DNA from 3 places in the Blautia sp. AF19-13LB genome. Region 2 is predicted to be linked to each of the others. Evidence: a T-box and tRNA genes for the amino acid it is inferred to sense, from the RefSeq annotation. Region 2 holds a T-box; the other regions hold tRNA genes.
What was found. A T-box is a leader RNA that pairs with one kind of tRNA and senses whether it is charged. The one in region 2 lies ahead of DWX32_RS05760 (proline--tRNA ligase), so its partner is inferred to be a tRNA-Pro.

Region 1: it encodes a tRNA-Pro, which carries the amino acid that the T-box ahead of DWX32_RS05760 (proline--tRNA ligase) is inferred to sense. The anticodon was not compared.
Region 3: it encodes a tRNA-Pro, which carries the amino acid that the T-box ahead of DWX32_RS05760 (proline--tRNA ligase) is inferred to sense. The anticodon was not compared.

Annotation. Positions count from the first base shown of each region.
Region 1 covers NZ_QUGO01000001.1:278,736-288,672, reverse strand. Annotated here, with positions in the region: gene DWX32_RS01425 (2-isopropylmalate synthase) at 1-1,333, opposite strand, end outside; T-box leader at 1,434-1,697, opposite strand; gene DWX32_RS01420 (LacI family DNA-binding transcriptional regulator) at 2,029-3,057, opposite strand; tRNA gene DWX32_RS01415 (tRNA-Pro) at 3,153-3,226, opposite strand; gene DWX32_RS01410 (sporulation initiation factor Spo0A C-terminal domain-containing protein) at 3,492-3,848, shown strand; gene ilvC (ketol-acid reductoisomerase) at 4,007-5,026, opposite strand; gene ilvN (acetolactate synthase small subunit) at 5,185-5,691, opposite strand; gene DWX32_RS01395 (glycoside hydrolase family 2 protein) at 5,813-7,615, opposite strand; gene DWX32_RS01390 (AEC family transporter) at 7,723-8,667, opposite strand; gene DWX32_RS01385 (aldo/keto reductase) at 8,664-9,689, opposite strand.
Region 2 covers NZ_QUGO01000004.1:144,113-154,049, reverse strand. Annotated here, with positions in the region: gene DWX32_RS05790 (GNAT family N-acetyltransferase) at 1-352, shown strand, start outside; gene DWX32_RS05785 (dicarboxylate/amino acid:cation symporter) at 420-1,646, opposite strand; gene DWX32_RS05780 (MATE family efflux transporter) at 1,809-3,140, opposite strand; gene rfbD (dTDP-4-dehydrorhamnose reductase) at 3,353-4,198, shown strand; gene DWX32_RS05770 (dicarboxylate/amino acid:cation symporter) at 4,198-5,496, shown strand; gene DWX32_RS05765 (NUDIX hydrolase) at 5,621-6,124, opposite strand; gene DWX32_RS05760 (proline--tRNA ligase) at 6,199-7,902, opposite strand; T-box leader at 8,085-8,387, opposite strand; gene DWX32_RS05755 (hypothetical protein) at 8,467-8,739, opposite strand; gene DWX32_RS05750 (alpha/beta hydrolase) at 8,796-9,626, opposite strand.
Region 3 covers NZ_QUGO01000002.1:249,664-259,600, reverse strand. Annotated here, with positions in the region: gene tadA (tRNA adenosine(34) deaminase TadA) at 1-173, shown strand, start outside; tRNA gene DWX32_RS03470 (tRNA-Ser) at 353-438, shown strand; gene DWX32_RS03465 (RsmF rRNA methyltransferase first C-terminal domain-containing protein) at 611-2,044, shown strand; gene DWX32_RS03460 (PcsB-like coiled-coil domain-containing protein) at 2,235-3,527, shown strand; tRNA gene DWX32_RS03455 (tRNA-Pro) at 3,763-3,836, shown strand; gene DWX32_RS03450 (Cof-type HAD-IIB family hydrolase) at 3,936-4,721, shown strand; gene DWX32_RS03440 (response regulator) at 5,232-8,438, shown strand; gene DWX32_RS03435 (ABC transporter substrate-binding protein) at 8,497-9,828, shown strand; gene DWX32_RS03430 (MarR family winged helix-turn-helix transcriptional regulator) at 9,855-9,937, shown strand, end outside.

The DNA of each region.
Region 1 (9,937 bases), on a different contig from region 2:
TGTTGTACGGTGTCGTTACGTTCTCGAAGGTATCTTTAAAGAGTTCAAAGATCTCATCCGGACGCAGCTCTTTATGCAGATGATCGGAAACGGATTTTGCGGTATAGCTCATAGCCTCGCGCATCTTCGCCGGCAGATTCAGGCCGTATTTCGTCTCCAGAATATAGCCGACACCGCCCTTTCCAGACTGGCTGTTGATGCGGATGACGTCTGCATCGTAGTTTCTTCCGATATCGGTCGGATCGATCGGCAGATACGGAACGGTCCAGGTATCCGGTGCTTTCTCCTCGATCCAGTGCATGCCTTTTGCGATCGCATCCTGATGGGAACCGGAGAAGGCTGCAAATACGAGAGATCCGCAGTACGGGCTTCTCGGGTTGATGCTCATACCGGTGAAGGATTCAAATGCATGGCAGAGTTTCGGCATATCGGAGAAGTCAAGCTCCGGATCGACGCCCTGCATGTACATGTTCATGCCGACCGTGATAATATCCACGTTTCCGGTTCTCTCGCCGTTTCCGAACAGCGTTCCCTCGATACGGTCTGCTCCGGCAAGGATACCCATCTCTGCATCGGAAACGCCGCAGCCGCGGTCATTGTGCGGATGAAGGGAAAGAACGACATTATCGCGGTATTTCAGGTTTTTGCTCATGTATTCCACCTGGCTTGCATAAACGTGCGGCATGGAAAGCTCCACGGTGCTCGGCAGGTTGATGATGGCTTTGCGGTCTGCAGTCGGCTGCCATACGTCGAGAACGGCGTTGCACACCTCAAGCGCATATTCCGGCTCGGTTCCGGTAAAGCTCTCCGGGCTGTACTCGAAGCGGTATTTCTCGCCGGCCTCTTCTGTCAGCTCTTTTAAGAGCTTTGCTCCCTCAACGGCGATTTTCAGGATGTCTTCTTTCGATTTTTTGAAGACCTGCTGACGCTGTGCATAGGAAGTGGAATTGTAAACGTGAACGATGGCATTCTTGCAGCCCTTTAATGCCTCGAAGGTCTTGCGGATGATATGCTCTCTCGCCTGGGTCAGAACCTGAACGGTTACGTCATCCGGGATCAGATCCTGCTCGATCAGGGTGCGGAGAAACTCATATTCGGTCTCGGATGCTGCCGGGAAGCCAACCTCGATCTCTTTGAAACCAACTTCCACAAGAAGTTTGAAGAACTCTACCTTCTGTTCCAGGCTCATCGGAATGACAAGCGCCTGGTTTCCGTCACGCAAGTCAACGCTGCACCATACCGGTGCTTTCTCGATGCTGTCTTTTTTTGCCCAGTCCATGCACGGAACCGGCGGCATATAGTACTGTTTCTGATACTTCTTTACATTCATCATGATTTTCTCCTCTCAGAAAGTGAAATATAATTTATTCTGCCGACATAAATTCGGGATGAAAGCATAAAAAAATCTCTCATCTTCTGTGTCGGCTTCTGACACAAGAGACGAAAGACTTGCTATCTTACGCGGTACCACTCCTGTTTTACAGAGATTTTCTCTGTACACTCTGCGGATACGGATGAAACATCTGCATATCCTGCCCCTCTAACGGTGGGTTTCCGTCTGCACCTACTCTTTTTATTCTAAATTTGGGAGCAGCGGCTCTGAGGTCAGTTCCACGGAATTCGTCTGCTGTTTCGCATCACCCAACAGCTTTCTGGATTCGGAAGCTCCATGTAGTATTCCTCTTCTTTGCCTTTTTCCTAACTTGGCTCTTATGTTACCATTTTTCTCCATCTCTGTCAAGCGCAAAACGCAGGATTCCGTAAAAATACACCCGCCGGAAAGGAGGCTCCGGCGGGTGCTCTAACGCATGATTTCGTTGTTTTATTTGTTGTACTCTTCTAGGTATTTCTGGTAATCCTCTACCTGTTTTCCGTGGTAGTGTTTTTCTACATGGCATTTATGCACGAATTTGAATCATCGCAAAAAGGGAGCCGGAAACGCCCCGGCAGACGGTTTTTCTTCTCGTCCGCCGGGGCGTCCCTGGCTTTCTTTCTTTGTTCACTTTTTCCTGTTTTTTCTATTTCTTTCTATCCCTGGCGCTTGCACGAGGAACGGCGCACCACAACCTCCCCCGAAACGAGAATCCGCTCTTTCGGCGCTTCCGGGTGCTCCTCCCGCCATAAAAATTCATGCACCATACGGCGGCCAAGCCACTTCGTATCGACATGAACGGTTGAGAAGAACGGATACAGCATCCGGTCCTCATCATCATCAAATCCGGTCAGTGCCACATCCTCCGGCACGCGCACGCCGATTTTCCGGAAGGATTCTGTCAGTCTTTTGGCGATCATATCGTTGCCGCAGACAATCGCTTCCGGCAGTGTATCGTAGCTCGCCACAATCTTGTCAAAATTTTCCGGGTAATAAAAATGATCGCTCTCCATATCCGGACGAACAAGATCTGCCTCGATCGGAATGCCCGCCTGCTCCATCGCCGCAAGGAAACCGATATACCGGTCATGCATCGATTCATACGTACTGCTGTGTTCGCTCAGAAAGCCGATACGCGTCATGCCCTGTCCGATCAGATGGGACGTCAGAACACTCACCGGCTGCACACCGTCCACACGCACGATATCGCCCATCGGCCGCTGTTCGATACCGCAGTAATGGTCGAGCTGAAAAATGCGGTACCCCAGATTTACCAGTTTCTGCATATATTCCGGCGGCAGCATTTTAATGCAGAAGATCGCATCGATATTTTCATTCAGGCCGAGCGGCAGAATGCCGTTCGCCTCCTCCCGCTCCGTCACGACCGCAACGCGCGTCTGACAGTTATTGAGGCTCGCCTCCTCGGAGATGCCGCTCACGACACGGTCCCAATAAACAGCGGCATCCCGCGTACGCAGAACCATAATATTGTAATGCTTCTCCTGCGGTGCCCGAACTTCTTCCACATATACATTTTCGCCCAGATAGCCATTTCTTTTCGCCATCCGAAGAACTCTCTCCCGCGTCACCGGAGCAACTTTCGGATCACCTTTCAATGCCATGGCGACCGTATTCCGGGACAGTCCCAGCTCCTTTGCCATGCTCTGTATCGTTACTTTCCCCATAACTTCCTCCCTGTTTTTTCTGCGCAATTCATTTTTCTTCCGCACACGTCTTTGTCCGTAAGAAAAAAAGTGCCGTAAAACGACACTCTTACCGATCGGGGCAACAGGATTTGAACCTGCGACCTCACGGCCCCCAGCCGTGCGCGCTACCAAGCTACGCCATACCCCGTAATCATGTTTTCATTATACCAGCGAACTTCTGAAAAATCAATGTTATTTTTCCCTCTCCCGTTTCATTACATTCATTTCTTTATTTCGTGTCATATTCTCTTTTATTTTACTATATTGTCACTTTTTCTTTCTGAATATGTAATTTTTCGACGTTTTCCACGTATCATAAGTGAAAGGGGAAAATCGTATGCCATACAAACTTTCACCTCTGGCATGCCCGTCTGCAAAGACTATGTAAAAACTGAATAAAAGGAGACATCGTAATGGAAACTGAAATTTACTTTCTACTACACTCTTTAGGAATTGGTGCAAAATACCGCGGATTTCGCTATCTCGCCTATGGTATCGCTTTATGCATGGAAGACGAAGATTATCTCCTTCGGGTCAGCAAAACGCTGTACCCAAAGATCGCGCAAACGTTTCAGGTATCGTCCTCCTGCGTCGAACGAGACATCCGCACCGCTATTTCCGTCTGCTGGACCCGCGGAAACCGTGATCTGCTCTTTTCGCTTTCTGTGCATCCGGTTCTGACAAAACCGACCAATTCCGAATTTTTTGATATTTTAAGTTCTTATATCAAATACTACCGTGCTTTTCCTGCCTGTCGTCAGGAGGCATAAAAAAAACGAATACAGAAAAGATAACACTTCCGCGCCCTATCATATTGGGGGATATGCATGGCGCGGAAGTGTTTTTTCTATGATAAAACGATAGAACGAAAAAAGGAGACTGCCCGCAAAGGCAGCCTCCCGATATGGATCATTTGACAGCAAACCGATTAGTTGTTGATCAGTTTGTCCTCGTTGCTCCAGCTGTACAGTTTTCTGACTTCTTCTCCGACTTTCTCTGACGGATGCTCTGCAGCTTTTCTTCTCATTGCACGGAAGTGAGCCTGTCCGCCTGCTGGGGACATATCCAGAAGGAAGTCTTTTGCGAAAGTACCATCCTGGATATCGGAAAGGATCTTCTTCATGGTCTTCTTGGTTTCTTCTGTGATGATCTTCGGTCCGGTGATGTAATCGCCGTACTCGGCTGTGTTGGAGATGGAGTATCTCATTCCGGAGAATCCCGACTGATAGATCAGGTCTACGATCAGTTTCATCTCATGGATGCACTCGAAGTATGCGTTTCTTGGGTCGTATCCAGCCTCGCACAGAGTCTCAAATCCAGCCTGCATCAGGGCGCATACACCGCCGCAGAGAACTGCCTGCTCACCGAACAGGTCTGTTTCGGTCTCAGTTCTGAAGGTTGTCTCCAGAAGACCAGCTCTTGCTCCGCCGATTCCAAGGCCGTAAGCCAGTGCTCTGTCCAGAGCTTTTCCGGTGTAATCCTGCTCAACAGCAACCAGGCAAGGAGTTCCTTTGCCAGCCTGATACTCGCTTCTTACTGTGTGGCCAGGTGCTTTCGGAGCGATCATAGCTACATCTACGTTCTTCGGAGGTACGATCTGTCCGAAGTGGATAGCGAAACCATGAGCGAACATCAGCATGTTGCCCTCTTCCAGGTTTGGCTCGATATCTTTTTTGTACATTGCAGCCTGTTTCTCATCGTTGATCAGGATCATGATGATATCAGCCTGTTTTGCAGCCTCAGCAGCGGTGTATACTTTGAATCCCTGTGCCTCTGCTTTTGCCCAGGATTTGCTGCCTTCATAAAGTCCAATAATAACATCACAGCCGGAATCTTTCAGGTTCAGTGCATGAGCATGTCCCTGGCTTCCGTAGCCGATAATTGCGATTTTTTTGCCTTCCAGTAAAGAGAGATTACAATCTTCCTGATAAAAAAGTCTTGCTGCCATTTTATTTTCCTCCATAATATATAGAATGTCTTGACCGGCGGCAGGTCGGTCAATTTATACAGCGAAAAGCATTTCTGCCTTTTGCTGTTTGTCAGGGAAATGAACTTTTCTATACAAAAATTTCATTCCTCTAGCAAACGTATGTAATGTGATCTGCGTTAATCGAGGTAACGCACATCGTGGGCTCCTCTGGAGAGTCCTGTCACTCCTGTTCTGGCCAGTTCCAGGATTTCGTATCCCTGTACCAGATTCAGGAACCCTTCGAGCTTTGACTGGTTTCCGGTCAGCTCTACAATCAGGCTTTCCTGTCCCACATCCACGATTCTTCCACGGAAGACATCGGAGATGGCGATGACATTGCGGCGTTCATTTTCATTCACACGGATTTTGACCAGCATCAGCTCTCGTCTGACACTCTCGTCCGGCTTCAGCTCTTTGATATCCCGCACATCGACAAGTTTTGCCAGCTGTTTTTTGATCTGCTCCAGAATCATTTCATCACTGCAGTACAGAACAACAGTCATTCTTGTGTATCGCGGGTCTGCTGTCACACCGGCGGTGATCGTCTCGATATTGTATCCGCGTCGGCTGAAAAGACCAGCTACTCTGCTTAAAAGTCCCGGCGTATTATCCACCAGCAGGGATAATGTTCTTTTCTGTTCCATAAACACCAACTTTCCTCCATCCGCAGGCGCCGCGGATTTTCAGCAATTTCTTACAACTTCCAACGCCTTATCCAATATATTAGCAACTTATCCTCACTTTGTCAACAAAAATTTTACCAAATTATTCTTTTGAGCAAAAATCTTTTGCCTCCTGTGGTTCCCATTTGCATACCTTCCGGTCATACGTAAGGATGCCGTTCGACTCCTCCTCGACATCGGTAAGCTGTGTGTAGACTGCTGCGGCAAGTCCCTGTTCTGTGAGTTCTCTTATCTTTTCTGCCAGTGCATTCATCGCTTTCTGGTACTGTGTCTGGTTCTGGTACGTGCGGTAGCCGAACGATTTTTCGGAGTAGAGATGCTCCTGTACCGGATACGTATAGCCGCCGTATTCAGAAAAAGCAAACGCGCGCTCCTCCGGTTTTACTTTTAACGGACGAAAGTAATTGTGAAGGCTCTTGATGTCCCCCGCTCCCTGATCGTACCAGCCGCTCGCGTGGTCGATCTGCCGCGTCGGATCGAGAGCGCGCACCATTTCTGTCATCTCCCTGGCATCAAACTGTCCCCATCCCTCGTTGAACAGAACCCAGAGCGACACGCACGGTGCATTGTAAAGCTGATGAACCGTCTCGCGGCACTCCCGCTTCCACCACTCTCTTCCCGTTTTTGAGGTCCGCGAAAAGAGCGGATAACAGTTATCCCTGAATTCCGTTGTCACAAACGGCAGTACGGTCGGAAGGTACAAAAGGAACGTCTGAATCGACCGGCCGCCGCCGTTGATCATATCCTGCCACACCAGCATACCGATATGGTCGCAGTGGGAATACCATCTTGCGCACTCAACTTTCAGGTGTTTCCGGATCATATTGAAACCGAGGCGTTTGGCCGTCTTAATGTCATAAACCATCGCCTCATCGGACGGCGGCGTGTAGAAGCTTTCCGGCCAATAACCCTGGTCGAGGACACCGTTCTGGAAATACGGCTTTCCGTTTAAGAGAAGACGCGTGATTCCTTTCTCATCTTTTCCAATGCCGAATTTGCGCATGCCGAAATAACTCTCGATGCGGTCTTCTCCCGCTTCAATGGAAACCCCATAGAGATGCGGATGTTCCGGGCTCCAGCCTGCAAAATTACCGAGAATCAGCTCCGCCTCGTTTTCTCTCGTCTCCCGGACGCAGATCACCTTCGCATCCGGCGCTTCGCTCTCCCGCACCGTAATTTTTTTCGTCAGTCCCGCATCCGGTCCGTTGAGGAAAACCCGTACTTTTACGCTCGCCGTATCATATTCCGGCGTGATCACGATGCGTTCCAGATACGTCTCCGGCACCCATTCCATCCAGACGCTCTGCCAGATGCCGCTCTGCGCGGTGTAAAACATGCCGCCCGGGGTAAGGCTCTGCTTTCCGCGGCCCTTCCAGTCCGTGTCCGTCTCATCGCGCACCTTGACGGCAAGCTCGTTCTCTCCCGTTTTGAGATACGGCGTAAGATCCACTGAAAAAGAAAGATACCCGCCGAGATGGCCTCCGGCACGCTTTCCGTTGCAGTAAATTACCGCATCCTGATCCACGGCGCCGAACTGCAGCAGCAGCCGTTTTCCGGCAGGAATTTTGGGAAGCTGAATCGTGCGGAAGTACCACAGATATTCTTTTGGAAGCAGCTGCCGCTTCACGCCGGACGCATCGCACTCCGGGGAAAACGGAACGAGAATTTTTCCGTCCCGCTGTTTTGGCATTTTCTGCGTTTCCGTGAACGCATACTCCCACCATCCGTTCAGATTTGTCCAGTTTTCCCGGCGCATCTGCGGACGCGGATATTCCGGAAACGGGAGCTCTTCTTCCGGATTTTTCCCAAATTCCGTAGAAAGGCGGAATTTTTTTCCTTCCTTTTTTCCAATCTGTAATGCTTTGACCGCATTTTTGAAGTCCATTCTTTTCCCTCTTTTTCTGATTTTTATGATTGATAAAAGCGTGCCCGGACAAAATCCCGGACACGCTTTTGGTGTACTGAAAATCAAAGCGGATATTCGCAATCCGGTTAGATAAACGCCAGCGTTTTCATCAGATACAGCCAGAACGTCAGCGTAAAGGCACTGCCGCACGTTGTGAGCATAACGGTGTTTGCCGTCAGACTTCCCTCATGACCCATATTTTTCGCCATGATAAAACTGCTCACCGTCGTTGCGGAACCCAGCATCACAAGGATTGCCACCAATTTTTCCTGACGGAAGCCAAGTATCACGGCGATCGGCAGAAAGACAGCTGCAAGACCGACCAGCTTAATCGCAGCTGCAGCAATCGACGGCCGGATATTCTTTGCCGCGCTCTTTGCCTCAAACGACGCACCCATCGCAATCAGGCCGAGCGGCGTTGCAAGTACCGCAATATTCTGCACCGTTTTCTGCAGAATCACCGGCTTTGGAATGCGAAGCACCGACCAGAGAAGTCCTGCAACGATCCCGAGGATAATCGGGTTTGTCACGATATTTTTCGCCGTCTTTTTCACAAAATCTGCCGTGATCTCCTCCCGTTCCGGACCGAATACCGCAAGAACGACAACCGCCATGATATTATACAGCGGCACACTGCTGATGATCATCAGCGGCGCCATGCCGGAATTTCCGTAGATATTCTGGATAAAGGCAATACCAAGGATCGCCGCACTGCTCCGGTACGCCGCCTGGATAAATTCGCCTCTTGCACTTCTCTCTTTTAAGAGATGGGAAAGTCCCCATACCGCAAGAATTGAGAGCAGTGTTGCAAAGAAGCAGAACAGAACGAATTTGATATCCCACACAGCGGAGAAATCAGAATCCGACAGGTCCTGGAACAGCAGCACCGGGAGTGCGATTTTAAACACAAATTTGTTCATTTTGCTTGTGAACGATTCGTCCAGAATACCAACCTTTCGAAAGAAAAGTCCCAAAATCATTGTCAGGAAGATCGGCATCGTCGCGTTCAGGCTGAAGATCAGATTACTCATACCAGTGTTTTTCCTGCCAGTACATTTTTATAATCTTCGTAGTTCTCTTCGAGAAGCTTCGGCGTATTCAGACCGTAGGGACATTTCTTCATGCAGGCGCCGCAGTGGAGACAACCTTCGATTTTCTTCATCATCGCCTGGCCGCGCTCGGTGAGCTGGTTGGCGGACGGGGAACGGCGCAGAAGCAGGCTCATGCGCGCGCAGGTGTTAATCTCAATGCCTGCCGGACATGGCATACAGTAACCGCAGCCGCGGCAGAAGTTGCCGGAGAGCTCTTTCTGGTCTTTCTCGATCATCGTCTTGATTTCATCCGTCATGGCAGGCGGACAGGCAATGTAGCTTAAGAACTCGTCCAGCTCTTTTTCTCTCTGGACGCCCCAGATCGGAAGCACGTTGTCGTACTGGTCTTCAAAAGCATATGCAGCCGCGGAGTTTGTGATCAGCCCGCCCGAAAGCGCTTTCATTGCGATAAAGCCGATATTTTTCTCTTTGCATCCCTGTACCAGTGCTTTCTCACGGTCCGTTGCCAGATAGCAGAACGGGAACTGCAGCGTCTCGTAAAGACCGGACTCGATGATCTCCTCTGCCACGCTCATGCGGTGGTTCGTGATACCGATGTGGCGGATTTTTCCCTGTGCTTTTGCTTCCAGCATCGCCTCATACAGGCCGGTTCCATCTCCCGGCTTAGGACAGAAGGACGGATTGTGGAACTGATAGATATCGATGTAATCCGTCTTCAAAAGGGAAAGGCTTGTCTCCAGATCCTTCCAGAAGCCCTCCACATCCTTTGCCATCGTCTTCGTAGAGATAAAGACCTTCTCACGCATTCCCTCAAACGCTGCGCCTAATTTTTCCTCGCTGTCGCTGTAGGCACGCGCGGTATCAAAAAAGCGGATGCCTCCGTCATACGCTTTGCGCAGCAGATAAACAGCGTCTTCTTTCGTGACACGCTGTACCGGCAGCGCGCCGAAGCCGTTCTTGTTTACACAGATTCCTGTACTTCCCAGTGTTACCATGGACATACTTGTGTTCCTCCTTTTTCGCTTTCATTGTTTCAACTCATAGTCGGTATTTCACGGAGTCTGACATGTCGAAAATAGTTCGACTGTGACTTGCCTCATGTCAGTGGAGAATACCGATTTCTCTCCGCCCGCCACTGCCGTTATGTTTCTTTTAGCAATTCATCCCACCGCTTCAGAAACGGGGGACTTCTTGTCTACTGGTGTTAAAATCCGTTATTTCTATAGTATCACACTTTCTGTCAGACGGC
Region 2 (9,937 bases):
TCGCCCGTACTCGATGGGGCGTATCATCGATGTCGTGCAGTTTATGGAACATTACGCCTGCGACCCGGACGAGCCGGATGTGTGTATCCGTTTTGAGATCGAGGATGAGCTGCTTCCGTGGAACAATGACAGCTTCACATTCTTCTTTGAAAAAGGACACTGTGTGCCGACCGACCGCGAGCCGGACCATGTGATGAAAATGACGATCGCATCGCTCACGACACTGCTGCTCGGCTACAAGACGGCTTCCAAGCTGTATGAGATGGCGCGCATCGAAACAACGCCGCAGACTGTGGAATGCCTGGACGACCTGCTCTTCCACCATATTCCATATGTTTCGGACTATATTTAATTTATTTTACGCATTGCAAAAGAGGGACTCCCGTGAAAGGAATCCCTCTTTTTCTATGTAACATTTTTTAGTTTTCTTCCAGTTTGATTTTCTCCTGCAGCACAACGCAGCCTGCCATATCGCCGATGACGTTGACGCAGGTGGCACCCATGTCACACAGTGTGTTGATGCTGATGTAAACGCCCATGACGCCGGCCGGAAGACCTGCCATCGTGGCGAGTGCTGCGAATGATGCGATCGCGCCGCCCGGGATACCCGGTGTTCCGACAGAAAGCAGGACGTTGGCAAGCAGAATGATCACCATCATCGAAATGCTGACGCTGATGCCGCAGGCATTTGCGAAGAACATGATCATAAACGACATCAGGATCGATACCGCATCCATGTTGACAGTGGCACCAAGCGGGATTGCGATACTGCTGATCTGGTTCGAAACGCCGAGTTCTTTCTCGACACAGCGCTTGCTGATTGGGATCGTCGCGGAACTGGAACATGTTCCGAATGCATTCAGGGCTGCCGGCATGATCGCCTTAAAGAACTTGACCGGACTCGTCTTTCCGATGAGTTTTACAGCGCCGCCGTAGACGACGATCGCAAATCCATAGAATGCCACATACAGAATGATGAGCTGGGTTGCCAGGGAAACGATGGTTTTGGTTCCGTTTGCCTCGACAACCGGCACGATCGTACAGAAGACACCGATCGGGGTGAAGTACATAACGGTGCTGATGACTTTTAAGCAGACCTCATTCAGGGAGTCGATCACGTTTAAGAGCGGCTGTCCCTTCTCTCCGACCGCAATCAGCGTAAAGCCGACAACGACAGCGAACACGAGTACCTGGAGCATGTTGCCCTCCGCAAATGCTTTCACCGGGTTGGACGGGATCAGGTTTTTGATCGTGTCGAGGATGCTGGTCATCTCGGTCGCCTGGATATCGGAAGTTGCCATCTCAAAATGGACTCCCTTTCCGAGGCGGATCAGTCTTGGAATGATAATGCCGACTGCACTTGCAATCGCGGTGGTACACAGGAAGAAAATCATCGAGTAGCCGGTGATCTTACCTGTCGTTTTTGCATTTCCGATGCTGCAGATGCCCATGACAATTGAGCAGAATACCATCGGGAAAATCATCATATTCAAGGCGTTCATGTAGATGCCGCCGATGACGCCGGTTACGGTCAGAATCGGCGTAAAGCGGTCCGCCAGAAGAAGTCCGGTTAAGATACCGAGAATCAGTCCGGTAAAGATCGCACCTGTAATATGCTTCTGATACCATGCATAAAACTTTTTCATATGTTCTCTCTTCTCTCCTTTTTCACAGAGTAAGAGGCAGGTGTCCCTGTATCTTCTACCTGCCTCTTCGCATACGGCCATCTTATCACACAACCGCGGATAATTCCACCTAAAAATGGATTTATCCGCGGTTTTTCTGGCTTTTTGTCTTTTTTCTCTTTTTTATACGGCTGCTGCCCGGCTGTAGACTTTCTTCCGCACAATCAGATAGCAGATCACCTGCAGGATAATCGTGATGATCCACGATCCCGGATACGAAATGAACAGCACATACAGCGAGCGGTGCTGCGGGAAAATGCCGAAGATCCACACGATTCGCGTTCCGACCGTTCCGATGACGGACAGAATCATCGGCACCGCCGAGCATCCCATACCGCGCAGGGCTCCCGGGAAGAGGTCCATGATGCCGCAGAGGAAATACGGAACCGTCGTGATCGACAGAATTTCCATACCGCAGCGGATAACCTCCGGGTCCCCGGTGTAAATCTGCAGGATTTCCGTACCGAACAGATACGCGCCGCCACCCATCACCAGTGCGATGCCGCTGGAGAGAATCAGGCAGTCGATCAGCACCTTATCCATTCGTTTGTATTTTCCGACACCGTAGTTCTGGCTTGTGAAGCTCATGCACGCCTGGGTGACGGAGTTGACTGAGGTGTATAAAAATCCCAGCACATTGTTGGCCGCCGTGTAGCCTGCCATTGCAATCGAACCGAAGGAATTGACGGATGACTGCAGCAGCACGTTCGAGAAGTTGATGACGGTACTCTGAATACCCGCCGGGATGCCGACCTGGAAAATCGGGATGATGTAATCCTTTTTCAGGCACAGCTTCGAGAACCGGAGCTGATAACTTCCCTCGCTCTTATAGAGGCACCGCAGAACCAGCACGCAGGAGATCGCCTGCGAAACCACCGTTGCAATCGCCACACCTGCCACGCCGAGGCTGAACACGATCACGAGGAACATATTCAGACCAGCGTTGATCACACCCGATACAATCAGGAAATACAGCGGCCGCTTCGTGTCGCCGACGGCACGCAGAATCGCCGCACCGTAGTTGTACAGCATGAAAAACGGCATTCCCATAAAGTAAATTCTCATATACAATGCCGACTGATCAATGACATCCGCCGGCGTATCCATCAGCTCCAGCGCGCCTTTTGCAAAAAATACGCCCACAAACGCCATCACAACGCCGCTGATCAGCGCCAGCATGATCGATGTATGTACCGTTTCCGACATCTCCCGGTCGCGCCCCGCTGCATAATACCGCGCCGCAAGCACATTCGCACCGAGCGAGATTCCCATAAACAGGTTGATGAACACGTTGATGAGTGCCGTTGTCGATCCGACAGCCGCAAGCGCCTGGCTTCCGCTGAACCGTCCGACGACGATGATATCCACAGCGTTGAACATCAGCTGCAGAATGCCGGACACCATCAGCGGCAGCGAAAAGGAAATCAGCTTGTCCATAATCGTGCCGTTGCACATGTCGATTTCATATTTGTTCTTTTTCAAAAATACTCCTCCTTCTTTTGTAGCAGATATGCAGTCTTACACCGCAGACATATACAGAAATGATACCACTTTTTTCCGGTTCTGCACAGAGACTTTCCATAATTTATTGACTTCTGTAAAGTCCGCAGGTAAAATAAATACAATTACAGTTTTTCTGTATATAAATCAAGGACAGGAGAGAACCTATGAAAAAAATATGGATTACAGGTGCCGAAGGCCACATCGGTACTGCCCTTCTGGAACTGCTGGAGGGTGTGGAATATCAGCTTCTTCCGACGGATATTCACGAGGTTGATATTACCAAAATCGATGAAGTCACACAGTTCGTTTATGTCAACCGTCCCGACGTTATCATCAACTGTGCCGGTATGACCGACGTTGCCGAGTGTGAAAAAAACATCGACGAAGCCTATCGTGTCAATGCCATCGGTGTGCGCAACGTAGCGCTTGCCGCCAATGATATCGACGCAAAGGTTATTCAGATCTCAACGGATGATGTTTTCGACAAGGAATCCCGCATCCCGTACAACGAGTTTGATACCGTGCATCCGCGTACGATCTACGGAAAATCAAAAGAGGCCGGAGAGAAAATCCTGACACAGCTTTTGAACCGCTTTGTCATCATCCGAAGCTCCTGGATTTACGGGATCGGCCGCGATTTTGTGGATGAAGTACTCCGCAATGCGGCAAAAGGCGGCACGATGGAGGTTCCAAACAACCAGTATGCGGCTCCGACCAGTGCTTTTGAGCTTGCGCGCGTGATCTGCCACTTTATCGACAGCGAGGAGTATGGTCTGTACCACGTTGTCTGCCCCGGAAGCTGCAGCCGCTATGAGTTTGCAAGAACCATCCTCGAGTATACCGGAAAAACCGGTGACCTTGATCTCTACCCGGTTGTCGCACGCGATGATGTCCGCCCGACCTATTCTGTTCTGGACAACATGATGCTCCGTCTGACCGGTATTCCTGAGCCGCTCGACTGGAAAACGGCACTGAAAGAATATCTCGAAGAAACCGGAGGAATCGAATAATGGTCCGAAACAGAAAAGAAACAACGGAAAAGTCAAAAAAGAAGCTCGGGCTTTCCACCCAGATTTTTATTGCCCTGCTGGCCGGTGCGCTGCTCGGCGTGGTGATTCACTATTGGATCCCGTCCAGCTATATCAAGGACACCGTCATCGTAGAAGGTGTGCTGTATGTCATCGGACAGGGCTTTATCCGCCTGATGCAGATGCTTGTCGTACCGCTTGTCTTCTGCTCCCTCGTCTGCGGAAGTATGTCCATCGGAGACAGCAAAACCCTCGGAAAGGTCGGCGTAAAAACGATCGGCTTTTACCTTGTTACCACAGCACTTGCCGTCTGCATCGCACTTGGAACCGCCCTGCTCATTCACCCGGGGCTCGGACTTAACATGAGTGCGGTTCAGAAAGCCGACCTGTCCTCGACAGCAGCAGATTCCAGCGTCAGCCTGGTGGATACACTGCTCAACATCATCCCGAAGAACCCGATTGGTTCCATGGCAAACGGCGATATGCTTCCCATCATCGTATTCGCCCTGTTTGTCGGCGTAATGCTGGCAAAGCTCGGAAACCGCGCTTCGGTCGTTTCCAACTTTATCAGCCAGTTTAACGATGTCATGATGGAAATGACCATGACGGTCATGAAGGTGGCCCCGGTCGGCGTTTTCTGTCTGATTGCACGTACCTTTGCAACGGTCGGCTTTTCTGCGTTCGCACCGATGCTGAAATACATGGGAAATGTAACACTGGCGCTGGCACTGCAGTGCTTCATCATTTATCAGGTTCTTCTGTTCGTATTCACACGGCTGAATCCGATTAAATTCGTGAAGAAATTCCTTCCGGTTATGGGATTTGCATTTTCCACCGCAACCTCCAACGCGACAATCCCGATGTCGATTGATACCCTGAACAAAAAGATGGGTGTCTCGAAGCAGATTTCTTCGTTCACCATTCCGCTCGGCGCAACCATCAACATGGATGGTACCTCCATTATGCAGGGTGTCGCTGTCATCTTCATCGCAGAGGCATACGGTATTCATCTGACTCCGGCAAACCTCGCAACGGTTGTTGTTACCGCAACACTGGCTTCCATCGGTACCGCCGGTATCCCAAGCGTCGGACTTGTTACCCTGGCTATGGTACTGAATTCCGTCGGACTGCCAACGGAGGGTATCGCTCTTATCATGGGTATCGACCGTATTCTCGATATGCTGCGTACCGCCGTCAACATCACAGGCGATGCTGTCTGCACAACGATTGTCAGCCATCAGGAAAAGGCGCTCAACCGCGAAGTATTCAATCGCAATTAACTGCAATAAACTGCTTGCGAAAAGCCTTTTTCAGACACGCTCTAAGGCTAAGAAAACGCGTTCCCGTTTTCGGAAACCCCTGTGGTTTCCGGCGGGAACGCGTTTTTATTATCTTATTTCTCTGTTACAGTTCAAATGCCTGGCGGATGCTGTCATAATGCAGGAATTTACCTTCTGCGGCGTACTCTTTGATTTCGTCCGGCGCAGCAAAACGGTAGCCGTCTGTTTCTTCCTCCTGAAGATGGAGATCTTCGTCTTTGACATCCATCACGAAGCGATAGACATCGACAAAGTAATTGTCTCCCTCATCCGGGTTGATGCGCCGGTAGGTAAAGAGATAACCGCCGTCAGCCTTGCTCACATCGAGTCCGGTTTCCTCTCTGACCTCACGGCGCACGGCCTCCCAGGAGCTCTCTCCTGCCTGTGCCGCGCCGCCGGAAACCTCCCACCAGCCCGGTGCCCAGGCTTTCGTCATGACACGTTTTGTGATAAGAAAGGTCCCATCCGGTCTTGCGATTACGCCGAGTACGGTCAGGTGAAACTCGCCCGGCTTCATATGCCAGTCATTCCGTTTCATCGTGCGGCCGGTCGGCTGTTTGTTTTCATCATAGATATCCCAGAGTTCCATATCGTGTTTTCTCCTGTCGAACTTCTTCCGAGCCCCATCTCGATTTTTCTTCCCTTTCGCATGGTTCTGAATCATTACAGATACTGTTTAATCTCTTCCATCACATTTTCCAGCGGAATCTGTGTTTTCAGAGTCTTATCGCGGGATGCAACCTCGACAACGCCCTGTTTCATGTTTTTCGGGCTTACGATGATGCGCAGCGGAATGCCGAGCAGATCGGCATCGGCAAACATTACGCCGGCTCTGACGCTTCTGTCGTCGTAGATCACTTCGATGCCTGCATTCTGCAGATCCTCGTACAGCTTGTCCGCATATGCTCTGACTTTCTCGTCATCGACGCGGACTGCACAGAGGTGTACCTGCCACGGAGCGATAGCTTTCGGCCAGATCGGGCCGTACTCATCGTGATGTGCCTCGCAGACCGATGCTGCCAGACGGCCGACACCTATACCGTAGCATCCCATGATCGGGGTCTTGCTCTCGCCGTTTGCATCGACATAGGTCATATTCATGGATTTTGTATATTTGGTTCCAAGCTGGAAGATATTTCCGACCTCGATACCTCTGGAGATCTTCACAGTCTTTTTGCCGCATTTCGGGCAGATGCCGCCCTCCTGGATTTTTGCAAAATCGTGATACTCGGCATTCGGAACGTCGCGCTCCATGTCGAGTCCTTTGTAATGATGCTCTGCCTCGTTGGCTCCGCAGGAAAGGTTATTTCTTCCCTCGAGGGATTTATCGTAGAGGACAACGGCATCTCCGTTCACCTTCAGGTTCACCGGTCCGATGTAGCCTGCGTTCAGGCCGCATTCTTCGGTGATCACGGCTGCGTGAACCTGCTCGCCGAGGAAGTTGACCAGCTTCGTCTCGTTGACTTCGAGATCGCCGCGGATGAAAAGGACAACGTATTTATCATCAACATTCTGCTGATAAACAACGGCTTTGCAGGAGTTCTTTGTCTCGTCTCCGAAGAAATTGCAGACGTCTTCAATGGTGTGGACGTTCGGTGTATAAACCTTTTCGAGTGCAGCGGATTCTGCGTCTCTTGCGATATCGGAAATGTTCTCAGCTGCCTCCATGTTGGCTCTGTAATCGCAGGAATCACACAGAACGATGGAATCCTCTCCGACCGGAGTCAGAAGCATGAACTCATGGGAAATGTTTCCGCCCATCATACCGGAATCGGATTTGACAGATACCACCTCCGGCACGCCGACACGCTCAAAGATACGCTCGTATGCTGCGTGGCATTTCTCGTAATACTGCTCCAGATCTTCCTGGCTGGTATGGAAGGAGTAAGCATCCTTCATCGTAAACTCACGCACACGGATCAGTCCGGCTCTCGGACGGGCCTCATCACGGAATTTTGTCTGGATCTGATAGATCATAAACGGATATTTGGTGTAGCTCTGTGCATACTCGCGTACAAGGTGTACGGCTGCCTCCTCGTGGGTCATGCCGAGTACCATTTTGGCATTGTTGCGGTCGGTGAAACGCAGCAGTTCATCGCCGATGCTATCGTAACGGCCGGACTCATCCCACAGAGAAGCCGGCATGACAACCGGGAACTGCACTTCCTGGCCGTCGATTTTGTCCATTTCCTCGCGCAGGATCTGCTCGATTTTGCGCACAATGCGGCGCAGCGGCAGATAGGAAGAATAGATTCCGTTTGCCATATATTTGATGTATCCGCCTTTTACCATAATAGCATGGCTGTCGATGACACAGTCAGCAGGTCTTTCTTTGAAGCGCTCTCCTACTAATTTTTCAAGTTTCATTTTCTGATTTCCTCCTTATTCTTTGGGTTTTCAACATCTGAAGTCTTCCAGACGCGAGAACATTCCAGCCTGTCCGATTTTAAGCTTTTATTCAACATTTTGCGCATCTAACTCATCACTGAAGCAACGAGAATGCGATGCGCAGTTTTCAAACAGAAAAAAGCCCTAAACCGCAAGCTGCAGTTTAGGGCGAATTTTTTTATCCGCGGTACCACCTAAATTCAGGAAAACTCCTGCACTCTGACACAAAGCATTTGTACCCCACGATTTTTGTATTTTGTAATACGCGTGATCTCTGCTCTCTGTACCTTCTCTGTAACGGGAGATCCCGGTGCAGCCTACGAAATAAATTTTCCCTGATGGATTTTCTTCTCTTCGGTGCACAGCTCCAAGACCGGTTCACGATAGATTCTGCAAAAAGCTTTCACCTGCCGCTTTCTCTCTGAATGCGCTCTGTCGCTACTGTTTCTTTTCGTCGCTTTTTCACTGCACTGATTGTAGCAGAAACCGGAAAAGAATGCAAGCCCGTTCCTTCTGCTTTTTCTGCATAAACGCCCGCCCAGGTTACAGGCCTTCCCGATACATTCTGCTGATTGCCGCCTGGGCTTCCTCGGACTGTTTTTTCTCAATCCATGCTTTGCGGTCACTCAAAATAGCCAGCATCTCATCGACAACGTCCTCGGCGCGCGGGCTTGTGACGCGGTAGAGATAGCCGAGCATCCGCGTGGCGGTAAAATCGGTGTTCATCTGGCGGTATGCAATTTCCCGGCAGAAGTCGTCCGGGTAACCGTTGTGTTTTAACGCACGGTACAATTCGTCATTTCTCGTCTCTGGCATTGCCTGTCTCCCTTTTTTTGTATATACGGTCTGATCCGCCGGATTTTTCTTTTTCTTTAAACATTTACGTTTCCGCTGTTCAGGCCTTCCGTCTTTTCCTCAAGTGGCAGCCAGTCCAGTGCCTTTTTGATCCACTCATCCCAGAAATCCCATTCATGGCCACCCTTGCTCTCATAGTAGACAATGTCCATGCCGCTCTCTTCCATCCGTTTATGGTAGAGACGGTTTACTTCCAGAAGTCCGTCCTCTGTTCCGCACGCCTGGAATACGGTCGGCACATTGACAGACGGATCTTTTTTCCGTGCTTCCTTTAACTGCTCGATAAGAACAGCCGGGTTTTTGTCACTCTTTGCTGCTTCGACCAGATTTCCGAAATAACCTTCTTCATGTGCAAAGCTGTCCGCTCTGCTCTCTTCCGGATTTTCCAGCACATGAAGTGCACCGGACAGGCAGATCACAGCCCCGAAGGTATCGTGATATTTCAGGCCATTTCTGAGTGCGCCAAAACCACCCATGGAAAGGCCTCCGATAAAGGTGTCTTCTCTTTTTCTGGACAGTGGAAACATTTTTCTTGTAATCTCAACCAGTTCTTCTCCGATAAACTGTCCGTGCATGGCACCGATGGACGGCTGATCCACATAAAACGCATTCTCGCCGGCCGGCATGACAACGGCAAGGTTTTTCTCCTCTGCCCATCTTTGGATTCTGGTTCCATGAACCCAGTCTGTCTCATTTCCAAAAATGCCATGCAGCAAATACAGCGTTTTAAACGGTTTTTCCTCGCGCTCCGGCTGCCCAAAGGTAAATTTGTCGACCGGCAGAATAACCTGCAGCGGTACGGTGCGCATTAAAGTTTTTGACATGAAGCTTACCTGAATAAATGCCATAATAAAAATCCCCCTGTGGATATATATTTTTCTTTATTTTACGCCTTATTTCTGCGTTTCGTCAACGTGGAGTTTTGCGTTCCTCCGGTTCCGGCTTGCACCCCGAAGCAATTCACGATATAATCATGTTTATAGCAATCCCAGAAAATAATGCAAAAAATTCAGCACTGCAGAACGTGAATTACTGCGTCACGGATTTTCGTCGTACCCCGGTACGCCTTCAAATCCGTTCCTTGTAATTCGCGCCCTGCAGCACTGCCTTTTTTGCGTTATTTTCTGGTCTTGCTATAGTTTGAATTTTTTCTGTGACA
Region 3 (9,937 bases), on a different contig from region 2:
GATCGATCTTAAATATGCTGGAAATGCACGAGTTTAACCATCAGGTGAAGGTCGAGCGCGGCGTGCTGAAAGAAGAGTGCTCGGAGATGCTGAGTGCGTTTTTCCGGAGACTGCGGGTGGTGAAAAAGAAGAAAAAAGAAGAGAGGAAGAGGGCGGAAGAAGGGAAAGAATAAAAGAAGAGGCAGCATCGGGATGGGATGCTGCCTGAGGAAGATTATTTGTTTGAGTAAGTTGCACTTTCGAATATTTCCGTAAAAAATACAATCCCCGTATTTCCATCGGAAACCATCGAAAAAATCATTGACGAATCCCGAAAAAAGCACTATAATATATGATGTATTTGACAAAATACGGAGAAGTACCCAAGAGGCTGAAGGGTCTGGCTTCGAACACCAGTAGGTCGGAAACGGCGCAAGGGTTCAAATCCCTTCTTCTCCGCTATGCAAAAAAGAGACAGCAAAAAGATTGAAAAATCGAAAAAGCTGTCTCTTTTTCTGTGAGAAATTATGAAACAGATGCAAAACAAAAGAAACAAAGACAGAAAAAGCATCGCCAGTTCACGAAAAGGGACCGATGCACAACAAAGCAAAATAAAAAGGAGAGACAATACATGGCGCAGTTACCACAGGAATTTCTGACCCGCATGCAGGACATGCTGGGCGATGAATTTGATGCATTTTTAACTTCCTACGACGCACCCCGCACGGCAGGCTTGCGTGTAAATACAAAAAAATGCCGGACCGAAGATTTCCCGCCGCTTGTTCCGGGAACGTGGAAGAAAATTCCGTGGATTCCAAACGGCTATTTCGTGCCGGACGGCATGCGCATGGGCCAGTCTCCGCTGTATGCGGCAGGCGTCTTCTATCTGCAGGAGCCAAGCGCCATGACCCCGGCGTCCCGCCTCCCGATCGAACCGGGTGAGCGTGTGCTCGATCTCTGCGCCGCACCGGGCGGCAAGGCAACCGAGCTGAATGCGCGCCTGAAAGGAACCGGCCTTCTCGTCGCCAATGACATCAGCAACGCCCGCGCCAAAGCACTGCTGCGCAATCTGGAGCTGTTCGGAAGTGAAAACGTGCTTGTCACCAATGAGACACCGGCAGGCCTTGCAGACGTCTTCCCGGGCTTCTTCGATAAAATCCTCGTGGATGCACCGTGCTCCGGCGAGGGCATGTTCCGGAAAGATGAGGCAGTCATCGGCACCTGGACCCCGGAGCGGCCGGATTTCTTTGCGGATCTGCAGCGCGAGATCACCTCGAATGCTGTCAAAATGCTGCGTCCGGGCGGCCTCATGATGTATTCGACGTGTACCTTCGCCCCGCAGGAGGACGAGGGAACCGTTTCTTTCCTTCTGGAAAACTTCCCGGAAATGGAACTGATCGAGATGGAAGGCTACGAAGGTTTTTCAAAAGGCAATCCAGTCTGGGGAAACGGCGATCCGGAGATCGAAAAGACCGTGCGCATCTGGCCGCATAAAATGAACGGCGAGGGCCATTACCTTGCCCTGTTCCGCAAAAAAGGCGAAGCCATTCCTTATGAGACAGAAGAAAAACCGATCGAAAAGAAAAACAAAAAACAGAAAAACCGGAAAAAAGACCGCGGAACGGAAGCACCGGGTCCGTCGAAAGCAGAAAAACAGATCCTTTCCGATTTCCTGTCCCGGATGACAGCACCGATCCCGGTGGAGGAACTGGAAGTCCGCGCCGGAAAAGTATACCATTCCCCGTCCCTGCCGGATGGCGTGCGGAATCTTCATTTCCTGCGGAACGGTCTGTATCTCGGTGAACTGAAAAAAGACCGTTTCGAGCCGTCACAGCCGTTTGCCGTGACACTCTCCGCGGACAAGTTCAAAGATTACATGAATTTAAAGGCAGATGACGAGCGTACCGAAAAATATCTCCACGGTGAGACAATTTCCGTAGAGCCGGGAGAGACCGCATCGCCGTCGGGCTGGAAGCTGGTCTGCGTCGATGGATTCGGCCTTGGATGGGGCAAACTGGTCAATGGAACCTTGAAAAATAAGTACCCTGTTGGATGGAGAAAGTAGAAAAATCATGCCAGTTTTTGCAGGAAAAACGTCGAAATATTACAAAGTTATTAACAGAAATTAAAAAAGACTTTCATTTCAGACATACTTGTGTTATAATGGCAAAGTACGGCGGGAAAAAAGGCCCATTTTCCGCAGTAACTTGGAGTGACAATCAGCAACAGAACGTAATAAGTATGAGGTGTACGACATGAAAAAAAAGAAATTATTCAGCCTGGTTTTGGCCACAGTGCTTACGGCAGCAACCGTTCTGCCATGCTATGGTGCCAGTACAAAGGAGAAAATTTCAAATGCTCAGGCAGAACAGGCTGCCGCACAGTCTCAGCTTGACAGCATACAGAGCAGGATTGACGAACTCAATTCCAAAAAGGGACAATCAGAAGAATATCTTTCCGAACTGAACCAGCAGCTGGACGATCTGCAGAACCGTCTGCAGGAGCTTCAGGATCAGTATGATGCGAAGCAGAACGAACTGGTACAGATTCAGGCAGATCTGGAAGATGCAAAAGCAAAAGAAGAAGAGCAGTACGAGGCGATGAAGCTCCGTATCCAGTATATGTATGAAAATTCTTCCGGAAACGGATACATGGCAATGCTCTTTTCTTCCAAAAGCATTTCAGAGCTGATCAGCCGGGCAGAATACATACAGAAAATTTCCGATTTCGACCGCGATCTTATGCAGGAGTATGAGGACACGGTAGACCAGGTAAAAGAAAAAGAAACACAGGTGCAGGAAGAGCAGGCAGCGATCGTAGAACTGCAGCAGCAGAGCAGCGATCAGCAGGAAGCCATTCAGGAGCTGTACGCAGCAGCTTATCAGGAACTCCGTACCTACTCCGCAGAGCTGGACGATGCAAAATCCAGCGAGAGTGCACTGGTAGATGAAATCAACAGCAAAGCAGATGCAATCAACGACCTGATCCGTCAGGCGAAAGAAGAGGAGATTGCAGCGCAGAAGAAAGCAGAAGAGGAAGCAGCCGCCGCACAGCAGGCTGCCGCAGAAGCTGAGGCAGAGGCCGCCAGAAAACAGGCAGCCGAGGCCGAGGCCGCAAGAGTCGCAGCCGCAGAAGCAGCAAATGCCGCAGCGAAAGCAGATACCGATACAAGCAGCAGTTCCGGAAGCAGTTCTTCGGACAGCAGCGCATCCTCCACGACAACGGGGAGTCCATCCGCGTCAGATACTTCCAGCAGCTCCTCCAGCGGAACATACCTTGGAAGATTTAAACTGACAGGCTATTGCTCCTGTTCCATCTGTACCGGACAGTGGTCCGGCGGATCCACCGCGAGCGGAACCACACCGACCGCAGGCAGAACGATTGCCATGGGCGGTGTACCATTCGGAACGAGACTGATGATCAACGGCCAGGTTTACACGGTAGAAGACCGCGGAACCGCTTACGGGCACGTAGACATCTTCTGCAGCAGCCATTCCGAGGCGCTGAGCTTCGGCGTGCAGTATGCAGATGTATATCAGCTGAGCTGAGAAACAAAGATAAGGGATATGCCGGAACAGAACTTCCGGCATATCTCTTTTTTGACTTTCTCAGAAACTGTCATTCTAAAAGAACACCAAAAAGGCCGCAAACCCGTGTAAAATGTACCTTTTGAAGCAATAATAAAAAAAATTAAAAAAATTTCAAAAAAGGTGTTGACATTCCTATAGACATCATATATAATAGCTATTGTTGACGGACGAGAGTTCAGAAAACAAATAAAATCGAAGCGTGGCTCAGTTTGGTAGAGCGCTGCGTTCGGGACGCAGAGGTCGTGGGTTCGAATCCCGTCGCTTCGACTGGAATGAAAATGCCGAAAGCCTTGACAATCAAGAGCTTCGGCATTTTTTCGTATGTCAGAAAGAGAACAGGAAACAGTACACGAGGAGGAAATTTTTGTGAAAGCATTATTTTTTGATATTGATGGAACGTTACTGAGTGAGATTACAAAAGAAATTCCGCAGAGCGCGCTCGATGCATTGAAAAAGACAGCGGAAAAAGGAAATCTTACGTTTATTAATACCGGCCGCACCTGGTCGGAGCTGCCCGAGGAGCTGAAAAAGCTTCCGTTTTCCGGATTTCTGTGCGGCTGCGGGACCTATCTGCGCCGGGACGGCGAAATCCTGATGCATCAGACGATTCCGAAAAAGCGCTGTGAGGAAATCCCGGTTATTTTAAAGGAGTGCAGGATCGGCATGATTCTGGAGGGAACGGATAATGTTTATTTTTCGTCGGAGGTATCCCGTTTTCGGGAGGTCGAGCAGACCCGTGCCTATTTCGCTGCTGTCGGAATCGGACTCGCGGAGACAGCGGAGACAAAAGGAATCATTTACGATAAATTTTGTATCGTAACCGATGCACAGTCTGATATAGAACGTATGTACCGTGAATTTGAGCAGGAGTTTGATATCATGGATCGCCGCGGCGGTGTATACGAAATCGTTCCGCACGGCTGCAGCAAAGGAACAGCTGTGGACTATGCGCTGAAACAGTTTCAGCTGGAGAAAGAAGATGCATACGTATTTGGCGACAGCAGCAACGACCTTACCATGTTCCGGTGCGGCGCACACACCATTGCGCTTGGAAAACATGATGAGATTCTGGATCCGTACACAGAGTACGTAACCGATACCGTCGAGCGGGACGGCGTGGCAAAGGCGATGGAGCATTACGGATTGATCTGACAGAAAAAAAGAAAGCGAAGGGGCGCATTTGAAAAGAAATTTTCAGGTGCGCCCCTTTGGTTGCAATTTTCTGAAATAGGAAACAAGAAAAGCAGCGTCTGAAAAGGTATGTGCATTGCAAAGTAAAAAATTTCATGGTAATATAAAAATGAGTTTTTATGTATATTTGTAATGATACCAGGAGGTGAGCGTTCAGAAGTTCCATGGAAACAGAAAAAAATCAGATAAATAAAAAAAGCCTCAGATACCGTTTTACAGCAGGAACGATCGGAGTAAGTGTCTGGCAGCAGGAATGAATGCTCACTTGGCAAAGCCTATAAAAATTGAAAACATAAAGAGAATTTTGTGTGAATATTGTGTGTAGTGGCTGCAACTTCTCAAATCCGTATACCTGTTTTTCACGTTTTGTAGGATATTATAACGTAAATGTAAAACTGGCAGGGACAGGTTCTCTGTATACAGATAAAAGCAGGATAATGAAGCATAAAACAGAGAGAGGATTTTTATAAAATGGAAAAGTATGAAGACAAAATATATTCTTTAGGTGAGGCTGTAACGGGACAGACACAGGCTATGTCACAGGCCGTACAGAAAACACTGGAAAATAATGGCGGGGTAGGTATAATGACAGGATCTTATGACCAAAACCTGTCTATTTTGTCTGTGAATAATCTGCTGTTGCATAGTACAGGATATACATTCGATACTTTCATGGAACAGACAAAAGGCTCATTGAGAAACTTCTTTTATGACGAGGAAGATAGACAGGAGCGAGACCATTTTTTGCAGCTTCACGGAACAGGGGAAGCACAGATCCTTACAGCAGACGGTACAGTGAAAAATGTACGGCTTTGTAAAGAGGATGCGACAGATGAGGCGGGCAGACAGATCTGGGTTATGTCCGTACAGGTCAACTGGGATCATGTAAATTTGACACTGCTCAATGAGGCTATCTGTTCCGGCTTCTGGTATTTTGACTGTGACGAAAACAGTGAGATTGTGAATGCAAACTGGAGTCATGAATTCCGAAAAATGCTTGGCTATCATGACACTCTGGACTTTCCGAATAAACTGGAATCCTGGTCAGATCTTCTGCATCCACAGGATAAAGAAAGAGTAATGGTGCAGCTTCAGGCGGCAATTAAGGATAAGACGAACCAGATAAAATACCAGGTAGAGTATCGTATGAGAATGAAGGATAATCAATACCAGTGGTTTCGGGCATCGGCAGAAGTAATACGCCGTCTGGATGGTTCTGCCAGCAGGATTGCCGGGATTTTTATTAATATTGATGCGGAAAAAAAAGAGGCCATGCAGGCACAAAAATCTGCTGCTTTCCACCGGGCTTTTACGAAAGCAGATTTGTGTGAGTATTATGTAAATCTGGAAGCGAATACTTTTGATACCTTTAAGGTTGAACCGTCCCTGATGACAGTCTTTGAACAGAGTCATACATGGGATGAACTGATCCGTCATTTTGTGGATTCCTATGTTGTGGAGACAGATAAGAAGGCGGTATCCTCTTTTTACGACCGTGGTTATATTGCAGAAAGGCTGAAGGGTCTGGAAACCGAATTGGCTTTAGAGTGCCGTATCACTCTGAATGGAGAAGAACGATGGGTCCGCAATGTGGTCATACGTGGCGAAATAGAGGATTCAGAATATGCCATGATCTTTCTGCGTGATATCACAGAGACAAAGGTAGAGAGCGCACGGCATCTGCAGATGGCAGCGGATAATGCTTCCATGGAGCAGCTGATTCAGAGTATTGTGCGTCTGGTTGACCGCTTTGTTGTCTGTGATCTGGAAAATGACAGATATGAATTCTATAACCTGAATGGACAGATGCTATATAAACCTCTGGGATTCTATCATGATTTTCAGATGCAGGTTCTTGAAAAGTATAAGACACTGGAAACATTGGAAACTATGGACATCCTGATCGCACCGGAAAATATCCGGAAGAATCTGAAAAGTGAAAATGATATTTATAAGTTTGAGTACTGCAGCCTGGATGAAAAGACTTATAAGATCGCTTCTTATATTCCTTTGGAATGGAAGAATGGAAAGCTGGAAAAGGTATTGCTGGCATCCATGGATGTGACACAGGAGAAGAAAGCAGAGATTGAATCCCGTCAGGCACTGAAAGAGGCTTACCGGTCTGCAGAAAATGCAAACCGTGCGAAAACAGAATTCCTTTCCAATATGTCCCACGATATCCGGACACCGATGAATGCCATTGTCGGCCTGACAGCAATTGCAGGAGCAAATATTGAGAGCCAGGACAGAGTCATTGAATGTCTCAGCAAAATTACAAAATCAAGCCGTCATCTGCTGGGGCTGATTAATGAAGTGCTGGATATGGCACGTATTGAAAGTGGAAAAATGACGCTGGCACAGGAGGATTTCAATCTGCCAGATCTGGTGGATAATCTTATAACACTCACAAAACCGGTGATTGATGAACATAAACACAATTTAGATATACACATTAATCACATTGAACATGAGAGTGTCTGTGGTGACAGCCTGAGAATCCAGCAGGTATTTGTGAATCTGATGAGTAATGCGGTCAAGTATACACCGGATGGCGGGAATATTACTTTTTCCATAGAGGAAAAGCCAAATGGATTTTCGGAACTTGGATGCTATGAATTTACGATTGAGGATAATGGGATCGGTATGTCACCGGAATTCCAGAAAATCATGTTTGATCCTTTCAGCCGCGCAGATGACCATCGGACAACCAGAGTCCAGGGAACAGGTCTGGGAATGGCAATCAGCAGAAATATTGTGAACCTGATGAATGGTAATATTAAAGTGGAAAGCACCTTACATAAGGGAACTAAAATTACAGTAACAATTTATCTGGAACTTCAGGAAAAAGAAAAAGAACAGGACAGAAATCTGATGAATCTACCTGTTCTGGTTGTGGATGATGATAAGACATGTTGTGAAAGTACAGTTGCCACATTGAAGGAGATTGGGATTACAGGCGAATGGGTTCTCTCCGGCAGAGAAGCCGTTGAGCGCTGTTATGCACATCATGAGCTAAAAAATGATTACTTTGCTGTTATTTTAGATTGGAAAATGCCGGATATGGACGGAATTGAAACAGCCAGACAGATCCGGAAACGGATAGGGAAAGAGATTACCATTATTGTACTGACATCTTATGAATTCAGTGAGATCGAAGAAGAAGCAAAGGCTGCAGGCGTAGATGCTTTTATTGCAAAACCGCTGTTCCGTTCCCGTTTGACGGCTACATTGCGGCAGTTTACTTCTGGCAGAAAAGAAAAAACAGCAAGAAATTATCTGGATGAGCTGTCTGAAGCAGATTACACAGGAAAAAGAATTCTGCTGGTCGAGGATAATGAGTTAAACAGAGAAATTGCTGTTGAAATTCTGCAGATGACAGGGGCGGAAGTGGAAACGGCAGAAAATGGAAAAATTGCAGTTGAAAAAGTAGAAGCTTCACCGAAAGGCTTGTATGACCTTATTTTTATGGATATCCAAATGCCTGTCATGAATGGTTATGAGGCAACCGCAGCAATCAGGAGCCTTCCGGGTGAACAGGGAAAACTACCGATTGTTGCCATGACAGCAAATGCTTTTGCAGAAGATGTACAGCTGGCAAAAAATACAGGCATGAATGGACATATCGCGAAACCGCTGGATATGAATAAGCTGAATGATGTTCTGGAAAACTGGCTGTAATTGTTTCCCAATTATTGAATTAATGATTTTATCAGGAAAGAATGAGGAAAATACGAGGATGAAAAAGGCAAAACAATGTCTGATAGCATTACTGTCAGGCGTGCTTTTAGCAATTACTGTTTTGTCTGGCTGTGGACAATCTCAAAAAGCAGTATCTAAAAATGACGATCACCTTACCGTGTATCTGTGGGAAAATCGTTTAATGAAAAATATTGTACCCTATATCCATGAGCAGTTTCCAGATCAGGATATTGAGTTTATTACCGGTAACAATGATACCGATTTATATAGCTATTTTGAGGAACATGGTGAACTGCCGGATATCATAACCGTACGTCGATTTTCTGGAAAAGATGCACAGGATCTGGAGCCATATCTAATGGATTTTGCTTCTTATGATGTGGTTTCCAGGTATTACTCCTATGCATTGCAATATTATAAAAATTCAAAAAATGAGATTCAGTGGCTTCCTATCTGCGGTATACCGCAGACGATTATTGCCAACAAGACATTGTTTGAACAGTATGGAATCAAGATACCGAAAAACTATAAGGAATATGCACAGGCATGTCAGCAATTTTATGATAATGGTATAAAACCGTATTCCCTGGATCTTGCAGAAGACTGGTCTGCTCATGAGGTGATTCAGACAGGTGCAATTGGGGAATTCATGAGTCTGGATGGAATCGAATGGAGAAGCTCAGCTGAAAGTGCATCAGGGGATATCGCGTTTGATGATGCGTTATGGAAACGTATTTTTTCAGAAACCAATACATTTTTGAAGGACTCACATTTTACAAGTGATGATATCAGCGTCGATATTAATACTGCAACGCAGATGTTCCTTGAGGGAAAAGCAGCAATGTTTCATGGTTATCCGGCACTTATGCAGGAATTTCAGGAACAGATGGATGCAGAATTAACTCGTATACCGTTTTTTTCACAGATTTCGGATGAAGCTTTTATAAATATGACCCCTTCTCTGAATATTGCATTTAACAAAGAACTGGAAAAAGATCAGGAAAAACTGGACCTGGCATTCGATGTCCTGGAGTGTATGATTTCAAAAGAAGGACAAACATTGATCGCAGATGGAAAGGGTGTAATTTCATTAAATGTAGATGTTCCAAACATGATGGAAGATGTACCTGGACTGGAAGATGAAATTAATAATAATTCTGTTTATATCCGATATTCTGCTCAAAAATCATTTTATGCCAGTCTTGAGGCTGTTCACGGATTATTGTCAGGGGAAATGGATGAAACACAGCTGATGAAAGAATCTGGCATTGCCAGAACTTTCAATCAGCTCTTTTTTAGCATCAGTTCCCTCTTGACATTTTTTCATTTCCTGCTATACTTATCAAAAGTAATTACTAAAGATAACTAATTTTTAAACAGAAAGGAACCTTTTCCATGACACAGGAAAAATTAAAGCAGTTCCTGGATGCGTGTTTTGATGCAAAGCGTCTGATCGAGAAACTCCCGGACCTGCCGGA